DNA from 2 places in the Stenotrophomonas sp. STEN008 genome. Region 1 is predicted to be linked to the other one. Evidence: riboswitches for the same ligand, from Rfam matches in the RefSeq annotation. Region 1 holds a riboswitch; the other holds the start of a gene.

Region 1 (10,080 bases):
TGGCCCTGTGGGGCCTGCTGCGGCATCTGTGCGAGCGACGCAATGTGCCGGCGCTGTGGCTGGCCGGCTTTGCCGCCGGCCTGGGCACGGTGACCAAAGGCGTAGGTTTCCTGCCGCTGCTGATGGTGCTGCCCTGGTTCGGCTGGTGGCTGTACCAGCATCGCCGCGGCCGTCGCATCGAGGGCCCGCACCCGGCGACCCTGCTGTGGCTGATCCCTGCATTCCTGCTCGGCGTGGCCGTCTGGCTGGCCCCGCTGGGCTGGGCCCTGCTGCACGAACCCAGTGCCTCGCTGCAGTCCTATGCGCATGAACTGCTGTTCAAGCAGACCGGCACCCGCTATGCCAACGCCTGGCACCACCGGCAGCCGGTCTGGTACTACCTGCAGGTGATCCTGACACTGTGGCTGCCGGGTGCCCTGTTGCTGCCGGTGCTGGCCCGCCCGTGGTGGCGGCGCCTGCGCCGTGGCGACCGCCGGCAGTGGCTGCTGCTGGGGTGGGCGCTGCTGGTGCTGGTGTTCTTCAGCGCCAGCCCCGGCAAGCGCGAGGTCTACCTGCTGCCGATGCTGCCTGCCGTGGCCCTTGCCGCCGCGCCCCTGCTGCCCGGCCTGCTGCGCAGGCTGTGCGTGCGCCGGTATCTGTTCGGTTACAGCCTGGTGCTGATGCTGGCAACCGCCGTGCTGGGCGTGATGCTGCTCACCGAAAGTCACTGGGCGCAGGCGCAGCTGCAGCGGCGTGCGATGCCCGACACCCTGCTGCCGGTGCTGGGCGACGGCCTGCTGACGTTCGCGATCGCCGTGGCTACCCTGGCCGTGTGGTTGCGCGTGCGGCGCGCCGCCACCCTGGTACTGCTCACCCACGGCCTGCTGTGGATGCTGTACGGCCTGGTGCTGATTCCGGCGCTCGACCCCTACGCCTCGTCGTCGGCGCTGATGCGCCGGGTCGGCGCGAGGATCGGCCCCGATGCCGAACTGGCACTGGTGGCCTGGCGCGAGCAGAACCTGCTGCAGGCCGACCGCGCCGTGCGCGAGTTCGGCTTCAAGCGGCCCTGGCCTGAACAGTGGCACGACGCCGGCCCCTGGCTGGCCGAAGCACCCGACCGGCGCTGGCTGCTGGTACTCGACAAGGCCATGAGTCCCTGCGTGGATGCCGCCCAGGTGATCGACATCGGCGTCGCCAACCGCAACCGCTGGCAACTGGTGCCCGGCACTGCCTGGGATTCCGGCTGCCACGCCGAGCGGGCCGGCGCCAACGAAGAAGAAGACTGAATCATCCCCCACGCGGGCCGGCGGTTAACCCGGCCCGAACGCAGGTCCGACCCTTCTCCGACATCAACCTGACGAGCATGGCGCCGGTTCATCGTCACGGTGTTTTCCTGCATGTCCGTCCGTCCTCCCGTCTCCGGGGTTGCTTCGGCCTACTCCACGCTGGCATCGCGGTTCGCCGTGACCCACCTGTGGCTTCCACTGCTCATCGTGCTTCCCCTGTTCGCCGTGTTCATGGAGGGGGGAGCCGATCAATGGCTGGCTGACCACCTGTTCCGGTTGGAGGGCGGCCGCTGGGCACTGCAGGACGCGTGGTTCACCCGTTCGCTGGTGCACCGGGGCGGCAAGTGGTTCAGCACCGCCGCGGCGCTCGTGGTGATACTGCTGAGCTTTCACCACTGGCGCCGCGGACGTGATCGCACCCTGCGGTGGGCGCTGCTTTATGTCGTAATTGCCCTGGCTCTGGGAACCGGCGGCGTGTCTCTGCTGAAGTCGCTGGTGCCGATGGACTGCCCGTGGGATCTGCTGCGCTACGGCGGCCACCAGCCTTATATCGGGCTTTTCAGCCATCGTCCGGCCGACATGCCGGTGATCGCGTGCTTTCCCGCCGGCCATGCCAGTGCCGGCTATGCCTGGCTGAGCCTGTACTTTTTCGCCCTGCTGTGGCGTCCTGCCTGGCGCTGGACCGGCCTGGCACTGGGCCTGGGCAGCGGGCTGCTGTTCGGCATCAGCCAGCAGCTGCGGGGTGCACATTTTCTGTCGCATGACCTTGCCACAGCCCTGCTGTGCTGGCTGCTGTCACTGGGGCTGTACGTTCTGGTCCGCCATCACCTGGACCGCACCAACCGCCTGGAGGCGAACGCATGAATGCTTCGGTCCAACGCTCGTTCCGTGTGCCATCGCTGGCCGTCCTGCGCAGCTGGCGGCCACAGCTGTCCACCGAGGCGTTGATCGCGCTGACCAGCCTGTTCTTCGCCCTGGCCGGCAACGGCCTGTTCTGGCGCAGCGCGATGGCCAGCCACCCGGAGAGCCTGCGCTACGCGGTGTCGCTGCTGCTGTTGCTGCTCGGCACGCATGGCCTGCTGCTGGGCCTGCTGGTCTGGCGCTGGAACGCCAAGTTGGTGATCAGCGCGCTGCTGCTGGTAACGGCCTTCGCCGCCCACTACATGAGCCGTTACCACATCTATCTGGACGCGGACATGCTGCGCAACGTGCTGGCGACCGATCCGAAGGAAAGCCGCGAACTGATGACGGTCTCGCTGCTGTGGCCGGTACTGCTGCTGGCGGCACTGCCGATGGTGCTGGTGTGGCGGGTGCAGCTGCAGCGGCGCAGCTGGGGGCGCAGCCTGCTGTGGCGCCTGGGCTTCCTGGCGGTGGCTGCGGTGACCGCTGTTGGCGGTGCACTGATCTCGTTCCAGGACGTCTCCGCACTGATGCGCAACCAGCGTGAAGTGCGTTACCTCGCCACCCCGGCCAACGTGCTGCTGGGTCTTCCACGTGCACTGCGCGGCGACAACCCGGTGCAGCGCGCGCCGAAACTGCCGATCGGCACCGACGCCAAGGCCACCCCACGCGCTCCGGCGAGCAAACCGCGGCTGCTGGTAATCGTGATGGGCGAGACCGTGCGTGCACAGAACTGGGGCCTCAACGGCGGCCGCAATACCACGCCGGAACTGGCCCAGGCACCGGTGATCAACTTCCCCGACATGCACTCCTGCGGCACCAGCACCGAAGTTTCGCTGCCCTGCCTGTTCTCGCCATGGGGACGCCACGACTACGACGAGAAGAAGATCCGCGCGCACCAGTCGCTGCTGCACGTACTGAACCGTGCCGGCATCGCACCGCTGTGGCGTGACAACCAGTCCGGCTGCAAAGGCGTGTGCGAAGGACTGGACTTCCAGTCGCTGTCCGATGCGACCACCCCGGGCCTGTGCGCCGACGGCCGCTGCATGGACGAGATCCTGCTGCAGGACCTGGCCACCCAGGTGCGTGCCAAACCCGGCGACCGCGTGGTCGTGCTGCACCAGCTGGGCAACCATGGCCCGGCGTACTTCGAGCGCTATCCGGCCGCCTTTGCCCGCTTCAAGCCAACCTGCGACACCCGTGACATCGGCCGTTGCTCACGCGAAGAGATCACCAACAGCTATGACAATGCCGTGCTGTACACCGATCATTTCCTGAGCAAGACCATCGGCACGCTGCAGGGCATGCAGGACTACGACACAGCGATGATCTACCTGTCCGACCATGGCGAATCGCTGGGTGAGAAGGGCCTGTACCTGCACGGCGTGCCCTATGCGATCGCCCCGGCCGAGCAGACCCGCGTACCGATGACGATGTGGTTCTCGCCGGGCTTCGCCAGCAGTCGCGGGCTGGACCTGCAATGCGTGCGCAAGCGTTCGGCAGCGTATACCGACCACGACAACCTGTTCCCGTCGGTGCTGGGCCTGATGCAGGTGAAGACGGCGCTGTACGAGCGCGATCGCGACGTGTTCGCCGGCTGCGAGAGTTGAGGGGGGTTCGGCAGGGCTTGCAGCCCTGCACCCGCAGAAGCCGAGGCAACGTCAAAAGCCGAAGCGCATTCCGTGGGATGGCGGGGCACTGTGGGTTCGCGGGGACGGCGCAAGTACGTCCATGTAGCCTTGGTCGCGCCATCCATGGCGCTCACACCCCGCAAACCCACAGTACCCTGCCTTCGACAGGTTCACTCCGCTGTTGGTAGGTGAAATTCCGGGGTCAGATCCGTCTTCCTGCGGAAAACGGATCTGACCCCAATTTGATTGTCGATACCTGACAGATGTGCCGACCAAGGTCGACACCCACCAACAGCCGCCGCGATCTGTCAGAGGTGGGGCGGTGTGGGATTGCAGGACCGTTGGCGCCATGGATGGCGCCATCGAGCCCCCATGGATGGGTTTACGGCGTGTCCTGCAAGCCCACACCGCCCCGCCATCCCACGGATAGCCCGCTGTTGCTGTTGCTTTGGCCTTTGCCCTTGCTGGAAGGCTTCTGCGGGTGCCGGGCGCGGCCCGGCCGACTTCCGCCACTTGCGGTGGCAGCGCCTGCCCACTAGCCTTCGGCCGTCGTTCACCACCCAAGGACCGCCCGTGAAACACCGTCATCTCCTGCTGGCCGCTGCTGTCGCCGCCGCCACGCTGGCCCTGGCTGCCTGCAAGAAGGAAGCGTCCCCCGGCGCCGAGACCGCCGGCAGCAGCGCACCGGCCGGCGAGACCGCCGACCAGTTCGTTGCCCGCATCAATGCCGAATACAAGGCTGCCTATCCGGAGATGACCTCGGCGCAGTGGCTGTCTTCCACCTACATCAACAGCGATTCGGAGCGCATCGCGGCCAAGGCCAACGAGCGTTCACTGACCCAGCTCAACAGCTGGATCGAGCAGGCCGCGAAGTTCGAGGGCCAGCCGATGAGCGCAGACAGCAAGCGTGCGATCCATCTGCTGAAGCTGATGTCCTCGATGCCGGCACCGCGCGACCCGGCCAAGCTGGCCGAGCTGACCCAGATCGCCACCCGCATGGAGGGCAGCTACGGTGCCGGCAAGTACTGCACCGATGCCAACGACCCGGCCTCCTGCCGCCAGCTGGGGGAACTGGAACAGGTGCTGGCACGCAGCCGCGACTACGACGCGCAGCTTGACGCCTGGCAGGGCTGGCACAGCACCACGCGGAACATGCGTGGCGACTACCAGAAGTTCGTCAGCCTGGTGAACGAAGGTGCCAAGGGCATGGGCTTCACCGATGCCGGGCAGATGTGGCGCAGCGGCTATGACATGCCGCCGGAGCAGATCGGGCCGGAAACCGACCGCCTGTGGGAGCAGGTCAAGCCGATGTACGAGCAGCTGCACTGCTACGCGCGCGGGAAGCTGGACAAGACCTACGGCAAGGACAAGGCCGAGGTGGGTAATGGCCTGATCGCCGCGCACCTGCTGGGCAACATGTGGCAGCAGGACTGGTCCAACCTGTGGGACCAGCTGGAGCCCTATCCCGGTGCCGGAAGCCTGGACATCACCGCAGCACTGGAAAAGCAGTACCAGACCAACCTGAGTGCTGCGCTGGCCAAGGCTGGCAGGGATGCCAGCGTCGCGGGCCAGTACAGGGCACAGCGCGAAGCCGAACTGCGTACCGCGAAACAGATGACCGAGCGCGCACAGGATTTCTACGTGTCGCTGGGCATGCCCTCGCTGCCGCAGTCGTACTGGGACAAGACCCAGTTCATCAAGCCTGACGACCGTGACGTGGTCTGCCACGCCAGCGCCTGGGACATGAACATGGAAGGCGATGTGCGCACCAAGATGTGCATCAAGCCGAACGAAGAGAACTTCACCACCATCTATCACGAGCTGGGCCACATCTATTACGACCTGGCCTACAACCCGTTGCCGCCCCTGTTCCAGGGCGGCGCCAACGATGGCTTCCACGAAGCAATCGGCGACACGATCGTGCTGGCGATGACGCCCAAGTACCTGAATTCGATCGGTCTCGTTGATGCACCGCAGGAAAGCCGCGAGGCCGTGATCAACGCGCAGATGCGCATGGCGCTGTCGGGCGTTTCATTCCTGCCCTTCGGCCTGATGATCGACCGCTGGCGCTGGGGCGTGTTTGATGGATCGATCACCGCCGACAACTACAACAAGGCATGGTGGGATCTGAAGGCCAAATACCAGGGCGTTGCCCCGGCCAGCACCCGCGGCGAGGAGTTCTTCGATCCGGGCGCGAAGTACCACGTGCCGGGCAATACGCCGTACACCCGCTACTTCCTCGCCCGCATCCTGCAGTTCCAGTTCTACAAGGGCCTGTGCGATGCATCGGGTTACAAGGGCCCGCTGCACGAGTGCACCTTCTACGGCAACAAGGAAGCCGGCCAGAAGTACTGGGCGATGCTCAGCAAGGGCGCCAGCCAGCCGTGGCAGGCCACGCTGAAGGAGCTGACCGGCACCGACAAGCTGGATGCCGGCCCGATGATCGAGTACTTCAGCCCGGTCAATGAGTGGCTCAAGCAGCAGAACGAAGGCCAGATGTGCGGCTGGCAGGCCAGCGCTGCGGCCCCGGTGGCGAAATGAGAAAAGGGGCGGATCCGCGAGGATCCACCCCTTTCGTTCCGGTGGCGCCGGGCCATGCCCGGCGGCCTTGATCACACCGCTGCGTTCGCCGGGCATGGCCCGGCGCTACCCCCTACAGGTCAGCTGTTCTTGTTCGCCGCCCGCGCGGCGGCCAGCTCGGCCTTGTATTACTAGAAGGTCTGGCCCTTCTCCCTGGCCTCGGCCTGCGCGGCATCGCGCAGCGCGTCGGAATACATCAGACGCACCGGCGTACCGTTGCGCTCGTGCAGTTCACCGGCCTGCATGATCAACGCCAGTACCTGCGCGGCGCTCTCGCTATGCCCGGCGATACGGCCATCCATGCCCAGCACCCACTCGCCATCGCGGCGCACGACACCTGCCAGCAGCGTGCGCTGCGCATCACGCAGTTCGGCATGCGGCTCCACCGGCGAAGTCTGGGCAGCGGCCTTGTTGGCAGCCTTCTCTTCCTGGCGGCGGCGCTGGTCGCGACGGGTCTTGGAGGTGGTGGACATGGGGGCGGCATCGCTACGGGGGGGCGCAAGGATAGCGCACCCCGGCCGTGGCGCCGCTTCACGGGTCGCCCGCCACCGCCCCTGCGGCCGGTCAGAGGTCCGTGACCAAGGCCTGCACTGCGCGCTCACGGCGGTGTTCCCAGTACCAGAACACAAACCCGGCGGCGAAGAAGCCGGCCTGGCCCAGCGCCAGATGCAGCGGGCTGGCACTGAGCAGGGGCGACACGACGCCGGCCACCACGGTGCTGACCATCAGCTGCGCGAAGGCCTGCAGCGACGAGGCCAGGCCGCGCTGGTGCGGATACATGTCGAGCACGGCCAGCGCCAGGATCGGGAAGATCAGCGCCATGCCCATGCCGCCCAGGAAAATGGGCAGTACCGCCCACGGCAGCGCGAACTGCGGCGCCAGCACCACGTAGCCGACGTTGAGCAGTGTCGACAGCGCGCACAGGGAGAAGCCGATGGTCACCTGCCGGGTCGGCGTGGTGTGCCCGGCCATGCGCCCGGACAGGAACGCGCCGGCCGTCATGCCACCGATGGTGGGAATGAACAGCCAGGCGAAGTCGCCTTCGCCCAGATGCAGGTGCTGCATCACGAACACCGGCGCGGACGCGATGTACAGGAAAATGCCGCCGAAGCCGATGCTGCCGGCCAGTGCCAGGCGCAGGAAACGCGGGTTGAAGCCGATGCGCACATAGTCACGCAGCAGTGCGCGCGGCGACAGCGGTACCCGCGCCTCCGGCGGATGCGTTTCCGGCAGGAAGCGCGCGGTGGCCACCAGCAGCAGCAGCGAGAAAACCACGAGGAACCAGAAGATCAGCGGCCAGCCGGCACCGCTGAGCAGAATCCAGCCACCGATGATCGGGGCGATGGCCGGCGCGATGCCGAACAGCATCGAGACCTGGCTCATCAACCGCTGGGCGTCATGGCCGTGGTACAGGTCACGGATCACCGCGCGGCCGACGATCATGCCCACGCCCGCCGACAGGCCCTGCAGCGCGCGGAACGCCAGCAGGGTCGGCAGGTCAGTGGACAGCGCGCAGCCGACCGAGGCCCCGGCAAACACCACCAGGCCGCCGAGGATCACCCGCTTGCGGCCCCAGGCATCGGACAGCGGCCCGTGCGCCAGGCTCATCAGGCCATAGAACAGCAGGTAGACGCTGATGGTCTGCTGGACGGCCACCTCATCCACCGCCAGGCGCTGGGCCAGCTGCGGGAAGGCCGGGAAAATGGTGTCGATGGAGAACGGGCCGAACATGGCCAGGCCCGCGAGCAGCAGGGCCATGCGACGAGTGGACGGAGCAACAGCGGCGGTCATGTGAACGGTGTCCGGCAAGGCCATGCGCGGCACGCACGGCGGGCGCCGGTCCCGCTGCAGCAGGGACGGCGCCAGATGAATTCGGGTATCCGCTCATCATAGGCGGGGAATGCGCCCGATGCCATGCAGCACCGCACAAAACGCACGCCCCGGGCCATCGGCCATTCAGGCGCCGGCCCTGCCCGGGCGGCCCCGGCAGCAGGCCATAACCGGCTATAATCGGCGGGCAACACGGTGGGAGAAGCGGAACACCGCTGCCGAAGGCGCAACGCCCGTAATCGCTCAGGCCCGATACCACCCGCAACACAACTCTGGAGAGACCGGTTCGATCCGGCGCCGAAGGGGCACGAAGCTGCGGCCAGCCGCGCTTCCAAACTCTCAGGCAAAAGGACAGAGGGGCGCCCCGCAGCCCGCCATCCGGCGGCTTGTGCCCGTGCGTGTGCCCTTTCCTGACGGATCCTTCGCCATGTCCCAGAACACCCCTTCCCTGCGTGAGCTCGAGCACCACAGTGCGTTCGTCGAGCGCCATATCGGCCCCAATGACGCCGAGATCGCGCAGATGCTCGACGTCGTCGGCCACGCGTCGCTGGATGCGATGACCGATGCCATCGTGCCGGCCAAGATCAAGTCGCCGGCAGCGCTGGCGCTGCCGGAGTCGATCACCGAAGTGGAGGCGCTGGCGAAGATCCGCGCGATCGCCGACAAGAACACCGTGCTGCGCAGCTTCATCGGCCAGGGGTATTACGGCACCCACACGCCGAACGTGATCCTGCGCAACATCCTGGAAAACCCGGCCTGGTACACCGCCTACACCCCGTACCAGGCAGAGATCTCGCAGGGCCGCATGGAAGCGCTGATCAACTTCCAGACCCTGTGCGCCGACCTGACCGGCATGGAGATCGCCAACGCCTCGCTGCTGGACGAAGCCACCGCAGCGGCCGAAGCGATGACCCTGGCCAAGCGTTCGGCCAAGTCGAAGTCGGACACCTTCTTCGTGCACGATGCCGTGCACCCGCAGACCCTGGAGCTGCTGCGCACCCGCGCCGAGCCCATGGGCATCGTGCTGCGCGTCGGCACCCCGGCCGAAGCGCTGGAAGCAGACAGCTTCGGCGTGCTGCTGCAGTATCCGGATACGTTCGGCCAGGTGGCCGACTACCGGGCACTGGTCGAGGCCGTGCATGCACGCGGCGGCCTGGTCGCCGTGGCCACCGATCTGCTGGCGCTGACCCTGCTCGCCGCACCGGGCGAATGGGGCGCGGACATCGTGGTCGGCAACAGCCAGCGTTTCGGCGTGCCGTTCGGCTTCGGTGGCCCGCACGCGGCGTTCATGGCCTGCCGCGATGCCTACAAGCGCTCGATGCCCGGCCGCCTGATCGGCGTCTCGATCGATGCGCAGGGCAACCCGGCCTACCGCCTGACCCTGCAGACCCGCGAGCAGCATATCCGCCGCGAGAAGGCCACCTCCAACATCTGTACCGCACAGGTCCTGCTGGCGGTGATGGCCTCGATGTACGCCGTCTACCACGGTCCGGAAGGCCTGACCCGCATCGCCCGCCGCACCCACCGCCTGGCCGCGATCCTGGCCGCCGCACTGCGCAAGGCCGGCGTGCAGGTTGCTGGCGACTTCTTCGACACCCTGCACGTCACCGGTGTGCACGCCGATGAGATCCACGCCAAGGCGCGCGCCGCCGGCTACAACCTGCGCGCGATCGACAGCGACTCGGTCGGCATCAGCCTGGACGAGACCGCCACCCGCGCCGATGTGGTCGCGCTGGCCGCCGTCTTCGGTGCCCAAGCCGATGTCGATGCACTGGATGCCAGCACCGCCGACGCGCTGCCGGCCGGGCTGCTGCGCCAGTCCGCGTTCCTGACCCATCCGGTGTTCAACACGCACCACAGCGAGCACGAACTGC
Region 2 (10,080 bases), on a different contig from region 1:
GGCCTGCTCGATGGCCTGCAGCGCGAAGGGTTGCTGCAGCGGCGCAGCGATGCGGACGATGGCCGTCGCCTCCAGATCGTGCTGACCGCGCAGGGCAAGCGCCTGGCCGAAGACCTCTTCAATCAGCACACGCAGTGGATCGCGGGCCTGTTCAACGGCCTGGACACTGCCGAGCAGGTGCAGCTCTCACAGCTGCTGGCCAAGGTGTGGCAGCACACCGGCGGCGGACGGAAGGACCTGCAGTGAGCGCAGCGATCAGCCCGGCGCGAAAGCATCAGCTGGATACCGGGGCAGCCGCCAGCACGCATCTGGCGGAATGTCTGGCCGTGGACTTCGCGGTGTTGCTGCAGACCGTTGCGGTGCTGCCGGAGACTGCCATTCAATGCATGCGCGATGCCGCCAGCAAAGGCATTACCCAGCGCATGGTTCTGGCGGCAACGCTGTTGCGTGAGGCCAGGCAGGGTGATCCTGCACAGTGGCAGTCGCATGCATCCGACACCGTGCGCGGCTGGGCCTGCTACCTGATCGGTGGCGATGCCACCGCCTCCCTGCCGGTGAAGCTGGAGAAGATGCGCCCGTTGGCCGATGATCCGCATTTCGGCGTGCGCGAATGGGCGTGGCTGGCGCTGCGCACCGACATCGTTGCCGGGCCACTGCTGGCGCTTGAATGCCTGCAGCCGTGGACGCAGGAACCGTCCGCCCATCTGCGCCGGTTTGCCTGTGAAGCACTGCGTCCCCGTGGCGTCTGGGCGGCGCACATCGCTCTTTTCAAGCAGCATCCCGAACACGCGCATTCGCTGCTGGAGGCACTGGCTGATGATCCCGAACGCTATGTGCAGGATTCCGTCGGCAACTGGCTCAACGATGCCGGGAAGACCCAGCCGCAGTGGCTGCGTGACCTGTGCACACGCTGGCAACGCGAGCGCGACAGCCCTGCCAACGCCTACATCCGCAGGCGCGCACTGCGTTCACTGTGATCCGGCGGGTGCCGGACCATGACCGGGCCATCGGGCCCGGTCACATTGCGCGGACGCGGCTAGTGGGGCTGCAGGCGTTCGGCCGCATGCGTGGCCAGCCCCAGGGATGCCAGCATCAACCCTTCCATCACCCGGTCGCTCACGTGATGTTCGGGCGCGGCATTCTGGCGGCAGCGTTCGGCGGCCAGCAGCACCTCCTGCACGATGCGCAGGCCGGCCAGTGCGCCATCGGCATCGGCCAGCATCATGCGTCGGCCGTTCGCTGGATGGCGCTCGGGCCAGGGTTGGCCATCGGCGTCCGCACCGCTGCCGATGCGTTGCAGGTGGGCGACCAGACTGTTGGGATCGAACGGCGCCTGATCGGCATTGGCCGGATCGGGGTGGGCACCGGGGAAGGGAACGTGTGGTGTGTTCATGGCGTGTGCTCCGTACAGGACAGACGACACCGCCACCGGAAGAGGTGGCGGACGGTACGTGGCGGCAAAGACCGGGAGATGCTGATACCGGCGGGCGCAAGCGCCCCCACGCACCGCCCGCCATGGAACGCGGACGGATTGCCAGCCGGCGCCGCGCAAGGCGACGCCGGCTGACAAGCGTAAACAACATCTCCTCGGGCTTTGCCGACCCGGCCACCCTTTTCCGGTGGCAAACCATCTTGAGCACATGTCCGCGTGGAATGCCAAGGCAGTACGCGACACGTCATGAACGCGGCGGAAGTATCGCATATGCCGTTGCCCGTATAACCGCGCATCGAGTGCCTGCAGGCCGCCTCCAGGCCGGGGCGTGGAAAGTGTGGAAAGGCGTTCTCAACCTGCGGGCACAATCGGTCCAGTCACGACATGAGCGATCCGCGTGACGGCACATGCGCTGGTGCGCCAGACGCGGTAAACAGTGCATTGCCCACGTCTACCCACAGGGAAGTCGATCATGCAGAGCACGCTCCAGGTCACGCTGTTCGGCCCTCCCGGCGACACCCCGGCGTTGCAGTTGCCGGATGTGGACGGGCCCTCGGTGGCGATACCGGAATCGACCCTGCGGCGGCTGGTCTCCGATCTCTACACGGCGCGGTCCCTGCTCAACCCCGAGCAGTTGGAGGAGGCGAGGCGGGAGCTGGACCAGGTGCTGGAGCGCTGGGCCGATATCCACGAGGGCCTGCTGCTGGACGTGGAAGTGCATGGCAGCCGCTAGATCGCCGTGCTGCTGAACCGCTTCCCCAGTTGCGGATGAAACATTTTGTGCTGCGCAGAAGCTGTGCTATCAATACATCCCATGAACGCAGCCGCTACCCGCTTTTACTGGTATTACTTTCCGAAGCCACTGGCGGAGGAAGGACTGCGCTCACCCTGAAGAAAGCTTCAGACGCATTCCCGAAAGCCGCCAGCGAACCTGGCGGCTTTTTTCATGCCGCCTCGCTGGGGACCCCCTACGTACCGGAGACCTCCCCCATGCCCCCCCATACCGACGACCTGCGCATCCGCACCATCGAACCGCTCACACCGCCTGCCCAGCTGCTGGCGATGCTGCCGTGTGACGATGAAGCCTCCGGCACCGTCAGTGCTTCGCGCGCGGCCCTGCACCAGATCCTGCATGGCCGCGACGATCGCCTGGCGGTCGTGGTCGGCCCGTGTTCGATCCACGATCCGAATGCGGCCATCGAGTACGCACAGCGCTTGAAGCCGCTGCGCGACGCGCTGGCCGGCGAGCTCGAGATCGTCATGCGCGTGTACTTCGAGAAGCCGCGCACCACGGTGGGCTGGAAGGGCCTGATCAATGACCCGGACCTGGACGGCAGCTTCCGGATCGACAAGGGCCTGCGCATTGCCCGCGGCCTGCTGCGCGACATCAACAAGCTGGGCCTGCCGGCCGGCGTTGAATTCCTCGACGTGATCTCGCCGCAGTACATCGCCGACCTGGTGGCATGGGGCGCGATCGGCGCACGCACCACCGAAAGCCAGGTGCACCGCGAACTGGCCTCCGGCCTGTCGTGCCCGGTGGGCTTCAAGAACGGCACCGATGGCAACGTCAAGATCGCGGCCGATGCGGTCGGCGCGGCCTCCAACCCGCATCACTTCCTGTCGGTGACCAAGCAGGGCGGCACCGCCATCGTTTCGACCACCGGCAACCCGGATTGCCATGTGATCCTGCGCGGCGGCAAGCAGCCGAACTACGACGCGGCCAGCGTGGCCGACGCCTGCCAGGCACTGGCCAAGGCCCGGCTGCCGACGCGGCTGATGATCGATGCCAGCCATGCCAACAGCCTGAAAAACCCGGAAAACCAGCCGAAGGTGATCGAAGACATCGCCGTTCAGCTGGAGGACGGCGAACAGCGCATCGTGGGCGTGATGATCGAGAGCCATCTGGTGGGAGGCCGGCAGGAACTGGTGGAAGGCCAGCCGCTGGTCTACGGACAGAGCATCACCGATGGCTGCATCGACTGGGACACCACCGTGACGGTGCTGGAGCGACTGGCTGCGGCCGTGCGCGCCCGTCGCGAAGTGACGGTGTCAGAAGCCGCCTGAGCGCGGCATGTGTGTGGATGGCGGCCTGCGCCTGCGGGGGTGCGGCCGCGATCAGGGCCGGTCGGAGTTGGAGACCGGCCCGTCCGCACCGGCGATGCGCCTGGCGCTGCGCATGAGCGACAGCGCCAGGTCCATCGCCGGGGTGGTGCAGGGCACGAAGGGGAGCGCCGGGCCACGCCCGGCGAACACGCCATCGTTCAATGCACTTCGTCGTGATACACGAACTTCGGCATTTCCCAGCGGTAGTGGATCGCCAGCAGGCGCAGGGCGAAGCCGCCCGCCAGGCAGCACAGGATGGCCGTGGCATCGGGCACGTTCCAGTGCAGCAGCAGCAGATAGGCGGCGCCGGTCAGCAGCGCGATGATCGCGTACAGCTCCTTCTGGAAGATCAGGGGCACTTCGTTGCACAGAATGTCGCGCAGCACGCCGCCGAACGCACCGGTCAGCATGCCTGCGATCAGCACGATCGGTGTGGCATGACCGGCCTCGCGTGCGATCGAGCAACCGATCAGGGTGAAGGCGATCAGGCCCAGGCCGTCGAGCACCAGGAAGGTGCGGCGGAAGTGGTGCATCCAGCGTGCGACCCAAGTGGCGATCAGCGCCGCGCACACGGTGAAGCCGAGGTACTCGGGATGTTTGACCCAGCCCAGCGGATAGTGGCCAAGCAGGATGTCGCGCAATGAACCACCGCCGAGCGCGGTAACGCAGGCGATCATGACCACGCCGAACAGATCCATGCGGCGGCGTCCCGCGGACAGTGCGCCGGTCATGGCTTCGGCGGAAATGGCGATCAGGTAGATGATGGACAGCAACATGGAACAGGCTCCGGACGCGGTGGGGCCGGCCATGCGCGGACGCCGCCATTGCCTGCGCAATGACGGGATGACGATGACCGGTGCCGCTCCCGCTGTCCTTTTGCCTGAGAGTTCAGCGGCGTAGGCCGCGTGCCCCTTCGGCGGATCGTACCGGGCATGCCCGGTGACCTCTCTCCAGCTCGGCGAGTCGAATGCATGGTTGGTGGGATTCCAGCCCACCGGCCTGAGCGATCATGGGAGCCTGCGCCTTCGGCGGGCGCCAGCGCGGCGCCTCTCTCCTGCATTCGCGGGCAGTATATCCGCTGCGGTGCAGCACGGCATAATCCCGGCATGGCCCCGTCCCACCGCCCGTGGTTCCTGTACCTGCTCGAATGCCGCGATGGCAGCTACTACGCTGGCATCAGCACCGACGTGGACGCGCGTTTCGCGGCCCATCGCGCCGGTACGGGGGCGCGCTACACCCGGGCCCGCCCGCCGCTGCGCATCCTGGCCGTGCGTGAGTACCCGGACCGCTCCGCGGCTTCGCGCGCCGAGTGGCAGCTCAAACAGCTACCGCGCGAGCGCAAGCTGGCGTGGTTGCAGGCGCCGACCGAGGGAATTCTTTAGAGACGGGCCGTGCTCGGCTCCGGCCCTCCGCCATCACTAGGTTCAGGACATTCACAACATGCGACGACAGGAACTCTGACCATGCGATTATCGCTGCGACCATCGACACAGGGATCGATCCGATGAAGGTCCGTTGGATGCTGCTGTTGACCCTCTGCTTGGCCCTGCAGGCCTGCACGCAGACACCGGCACCGCCGTCGCCGCTTCAGCACGGGCAGATCGGTACCGCCGCCGAGCTGGCCTCGCAGCGTGGCCTGACCGCGCCGAATACGCCCCGTTTACGCCGCGATCTGGTGCCGGCCGAACTGGTCGATCTGATTCCGCTCGCCGAAAAATGGGGCATCGGCGATGACCTGCTGCGCAGCGAGATGCAGGAACGTGCCACTGACGCGGAGAAGCAAGCGATGGGCGATGCATTGAAAGACCGTCATGCGCGTATCACCGCGTGGCTCGACAGCCTTCCGCCGGGGCAGTCAATGTCCGACGAGGCCGCTGCGTTCATGTATATGCAGGTGAGTGCTGACGAAATGGGCCTGATGCAGCAGTAGGTTCACACCATGTGGGGTCAGATCCCCACAGGAAAGGGATCTGACCCCGTTGCAGACCTGCGCTACCGTTTCGGCCGGCGGTCATCCTGGTCATCGCCGAAGATGATGCGTGCGCTGCGCTGGTAGCTCCAATACGCCACCGCCCAGTTCAGCAGCACCACGATGCGGTTGCGGAAGCCGATCAGGAAGAACACGTGCGCGGCCAGCCAGAACCACCAGGCCAGCACGCCCGACAGCTGCAGGCGCCCCAGGTGCACGATGGCGGCCATGCGGCCGATGGTGGCCAGGTTGCCGTAGTCCGCGTACTTGAAGGGCCCGGGCTCCGGCCTGCCGTGCAGGCGTGCACGGATGACCTCGGCCACGTACTTGCCCATCTGCTTGGCGGCGGGCGCTACGCCGGGCACGGGCTTGCCGTTGGCCTGGTTCACCGCGGCCAGATCGCCGGCCACGAACAGTTCCGGATGCCCGGGCAGGGTCAGGTCCGGCTGCACCTGCACGCGCCCGGCACGGTCCAGTGGCACGTCCAGCGTGCGCGCCAGCGGCGAGGCGGCCACGCCGGCCGCCCACACCACGGTGCGCGCCGGCACGAACTGGTCACCCAGCGTGAAGCCCTGGCTGTCGATGTTGCTCACCGGCGTTCCGGTCAGCACTTCCACACCCAGCTTTTCCAGCTGCCGGCGCGCCTTCAGCGAGAGCACTTCCGGGAACGAGGACAGCACGCGTGGACCGGCTTCCACCAGGCGCACCTTGGCGCTGGCCGGATCGATGTGGCGGAATTCATTGCGCAGCGTATGGCGTGCAATCTCGGCCAGGGTGCCCGCCAGTTCGACGCCGGTCGGGCCGCCGCCGACGACGGCAAAGCTGAGCCACGCCGCCTTCCTGGCCGGGTCCGGTTCGGCTTCGGCGCGCTCGAACGCCAGCAGCAGCTTGCGGCGCAGGGCAATGGCATCGTCGAGGGTCTTCAGGCCGGGCGCATCATCGGCCCACTGGTCGTTGCCGAAGTAGGCGTGAGTGGCGCCGGTAGCCAGCAGCAGGCTGTCGTAGTCCAGCGTGCTGCCGTCGGCCAGCCGCACCTGGCGGACCTGCCTGTCGATGGCCACGACCTCACCGAGCCGCACTTCCACGTTGCGCTGGTGGCCGAGGATGTGGCGCAGCGGTGCGGCGATGTCCGGCGCTGACAGGCCTGCAGTGGCGACCTGGTACAGCAGCGGCTGGAACAGGTGATGGTTGCGGCGGTCGACCAGGGTGATGCGGATGCGTTCGCGTGCCAGCGCACGGGTGGCCCAGAGGCCGGCAAAACCGCCGCCGACAACGACCAGGTGGGGAACGCGCTCACGACTCATCGACTCACTCCAGGGGGCATGGGGAACCGTCCGGCATCTTCGCACGGCGGCGGCCTGTCACGTCAGCGTGCGCGCGGATCGGCGATACTCGGATTCAGGCAACCGCCAGCGAGAGGCCCATGAGCGAACCGGAAAAGCGCATCGCCCTGTTGATCGACGCCGACAACGCGCCCGCATCGAAGATCGACGAAGTGCTGGCGGAGGTGGCCCGCTACGGCGTGGCCAATGTCCGCCGTGCCTACGGCAACTGGAAGAGCCCACGGCTGAAAGGCTGGGAGGCGGTGCTGCACGAGTACGCGATCCGGCCCATCCAGCAGTTCGCCTACAGCAAGGGCAAGAACGCCTCGGACATGGCCATGGTGATCGATGCGATGGACCTGCTGTACGCGCGCAACCTCGACGGCTTCGCCATCGTCTCCAGCGATGCTGATTTCACTCCAATGGTGATGCGTCTGTTGACCGACGGGGTGAAGGTGTATGGCTTCGGCGAAAAGAAGACGCCGGAACCCTTCGTCAATGCCTGTTCCAAATTCACCTATCTGGAAGCACTGGGCCAGGCCCATGCCAGCGTGCCGGAAGTGGAACAGGGCACGGCAGAGCCGGGTGCCATCGAGCCGGCCACCGGTGAAACGGGCAGCGGCGAGGAAGTGCGCCCGCGCAAGAGCGGCGCGGAAATGCGCAGCGATACACGTCTGGTGAAGATGCTGCGCCGCGCCGTGTCCGCAGCGGAAGGCGAGGACGGCTGGTCGCACCTGGGGCCGGTGGGCAGCCAGATCGCCAACCAGGCCTCGTTCGATTCGCGCAACTATGGCTATGGAAAGCTGAGTGATCTGCTGGCGGCGATCGGTCTGTTCGAACTGAAGAAGGATGGCAAGTCGTCCTACGTGCGCGCGCTGCCGAAGAAGAACCGGTAGCGCCGGGCCATGCCCGGCCGACGCCCCCGCGCATCATTCCGCACGCCCACATGTACACCGATCAGGCGTATCGTTGCCGCTCGCATTGCCCGCAAGGAATACCCGCATGTTGAAGATCTGGGGCCGTCGCAATTCCAGCAACGTCCGCAAGGTGCTGTGGTGTGCCGAAGAGATCGGCCTGCCCTACGAGTCCATCGAAGTGGGCGGCAGCCACGGTGGCACACAGACGCCGGAATACCTGGCGATGAACCCCAACAGCCTGGTGCCGGTGATCGAGGACCACGGCCTGCCGCTGTGGGAGTCCAACGCCATCGTGCGCTACCTGAGCGCGCGCTACGCGCTGGGGACACTGTACGCCGAGGATCCGATGGAACGCGCACAGGCTGAGAAATGGATGGACTGGAGCACCTCGCGGATGGCGCCGCTGTACAGCGATCTGATCTGGGGCATCATGCGCACCGCGCCGGCAGACCGCGACGAATCGCGCATCAATGCCGCCATCGTGCGCGCCGCCGATTACCTGGCGATGGCCGATGCGACGCTGGCCACGCAGCCGTGGCTGTCGGGCGCGACATTCGCGATGGGCGACATCCCGTTGGGTTCACTGGTGTACGCCTGGTATGAACTGCCGATCCAGCGTCCGGACCTGCCCCACCTGGCCGAGTGGTACGCCCGGCTGCGTGAGCGACCCGCTTACCAGCGCGGCGTGATGTCACCGCTGACGTAAGCGGGAATCGCGCGCGGTAACGGTAGCGCCGGGCCATGCCCGGCGGATTCCGCTTGCATTCAATACAGATCCGTCGGATCCACATCCAGCGACCAGCGCACCTTGCGGGCTTCCGGCAAGGCATACAGCTGCGGTACCAGCTGCGCCAGCACGCCGTGCAGAGGCGGGCGCTGTGCCGATGAGAGCAGCAGCTGCGTGCGCTGGTAGCCGGCCCGGCGCGGCATCGGTGCCGGCATCGGCCCGTACGCCTCCACCAGCGCCTGTTCGCCCAGCAATCGCCGTGCAGCCAGCAGGAACGCGTTGGCGTGCTCCACCTGCTGCGCTTCGGCACGCATCAGTGCCAGATGCGCGAATGGCGGGAAGCCGGCGGCCTGCCGCTGGTTCAGTTCGGCCTGCGCGAACGGGTGGTAGCCGCCGTTGACCAGCGTCTCCAGCAGGGGATGACCCGGATGGTGGGTCTGCAGCCACACCTCGCCCGGATCGCGGGCGCGCCCGGCGCGGCCGGCGACCTGGATCAACTGCTGCGCGAGTTTCTCGCTGGCGCGGAAATCGGCCGAGAACAGGCCCTCGTCGATGCCGACCACCACCACCAGCGTGAGTCGGGGCAGATCGTGGCCCTTGGCCAGGATCTGCGTGCCGACCAGGATGCCGGCCTGGTCCCCCAGCTTGGCCAGCTGCTGTTCCAGCGCATCGCGGCGGGCGGTGGTGCCGCGGTCGATGCGCACCACCGGGTACTCGGCGAAGGCGGCGGTGAGGTGCTCCTCCAGCCGCTCGGTGCCGATTCCCTGTGGCTGCAGGGCCAGGCTGCCGCAGGCGGGGCAGGCCAGTGGCGCCGGTTGCCGCGCACCGCAGTGATGGCACTGCAGGCGACGGCCGCCGCCATGCACGGTCATCGGCGCATCACAGCGCTGGCAAGGCGCCGTCCAGCCGCAGTCATGGCACAGCAGTACCGGTGCGTAACCACGCCGGTTCTTGAACACCAGCACCTGCTGGCCGCGCTGCAGGTGCTCGCCGATGCCGGCCAGCACTTCGGCCGAGAGACCGTCCTGCAGGGGACGCTTGCGCACATCCAGGATGCGCACGCGTGGCGGCCGCGCGTCGCCGGCGCGCTGCTTCAGGCGCAGGTGCAGGTAACGACCGGCATAGGCGTTGTGCAGGGTTTCCAGCGACGGTGTCGCGCTGCCCAGCAGCACCGGAACCCCCAGCGCCTTGGCACGCACCAGGGCGAAATCGCGCGCGTGGTAGCGGATGCCGTCCTGCTGCTTGTAGCTGCCGTCATGTTCCTCGTCCACGATCAGCAGGCCGGCCTGCGGCAGCGGCGTGAACACCGCCGAGCGGGTGCCGACGATCACCCGCGCTTCGCCGCGCGAGGCGGCTGCCCAGACGCGCGCGCGCTCGTTGTCATTCAATCCCGAATGCAGCGCATGCACGGCGATGCCCAGGCGGCCGCGGAAACGCGCCAGGGTCTGCGGCGTCAGTCCGATTTCGGGCACCAGCACCAGCGCCTGCCGGCCTTGGGCCAGGCAGTGGATGATCGCCTGCAGGTAGACCTCGGTCTTGCCGCTGCCGGTCACCCCATCGAGCAGGAAGGGCTGGAACCCCACCGCGGCGTTGATCGCGGCAACGGCTTC

Evidence for each region. A riboswitch is a leader RNA that binds a small molecule or an ion and turns the genes downstream of it on or off. The one in region 1 is predicted to bind glycine.
Region 2: linked by a shared signal. The riboswitch ahead of ACVOME_RS00350 (trimeric intracellular cation channel family protein) and the one ahead of gcvP (aminomethyl-transferring glycine dehydrogenase) in region 1 are both predicted to bind glycine.

What each region holds. Positions count from the first base shown of each region.
Region 1 is NZ_JBRRET010000036.1:28,509-38,588, forward strand. Features, by position in the region: gene ACVOME_RS15225 (ArnT family glycosyltransferase) at 1-1,265, shown strand, start outside; gene ACVOME_RS15230 (phosphatase PAP2 family protein) at 1,377-2,129, shown strand; gene ACVOME_RS15235 (phosphoethanolamine transferase) at 2,126-3,775, shown strand; gene ACVOME_RS15240 (M2 family metallopeptidase) at 4,370-6,337, shown strand; gene ACVOME_RS15245 (hypothetical protein) at 6,508-6,849, opposite strand; gene ACVOME_RS15250 (multidrug effflux MFS transporter) at 6,941-8,167, opposite strand; glycine riboswitch at 8,469-8,571, shown strand; gene gcvP (aminomethyl-transferring glycine dehydrogenase) at 8,634-10,080, shown strand, end outside.
Region 2 is NZ_JBRRET010000001.1:57,488-67,567, reverse strand. Features, by position in the region: gene ACVOME_RS00375 (MarR family winged helix-turn-helix transcriptional regulator) at 1-246, shown strand, start outside; gene ACVOME_RS00370 (DNA alkylation repair protein) at 243-977, shown strand; gene ACVOME_RS00365 (hypothetical protein) at 1,037-1,393, opposite strand; gene ACVOME_RS00360 (hypothetical protein) at 1,905-2,165, shown strand; gene ACVOME_RS00355 (3-deoxy-7-phosphoheptulonate synthase) at 2,423-3,496, shown strand; gene ACVOME_RS00350 (trimeric intracellular cation channel family protein) at 3,694-4,311, opposite strand; glycine riboswitch at 4,394-4,499, opposite strand; glycine riboswitch at 4,513-4,602, opposite strand; gene ACVOME_RS00345 (GIY-YIG nuclease family protein) at 4,642-4,917, shown strand; gene ACVOME_RS00340 (hypothetical protein) at 5,055-5,465, shown strand; gene ACVOME_RS00335 (NAD(P)/FAD-dependent oxidoreductase) at 5,528-6,808, opposite strand; gene ACVOME_RS00330 (NYN domain-containing protein) at 6,928-7,722, shown strand; gene ACVOME_RS00325 (glutathione S-transferase family protein) at 7,829-8,449, shown strand; gene ACVOME_RS00320 (primosomal protein N') at 8,509-10,080, opposite strand, start outside.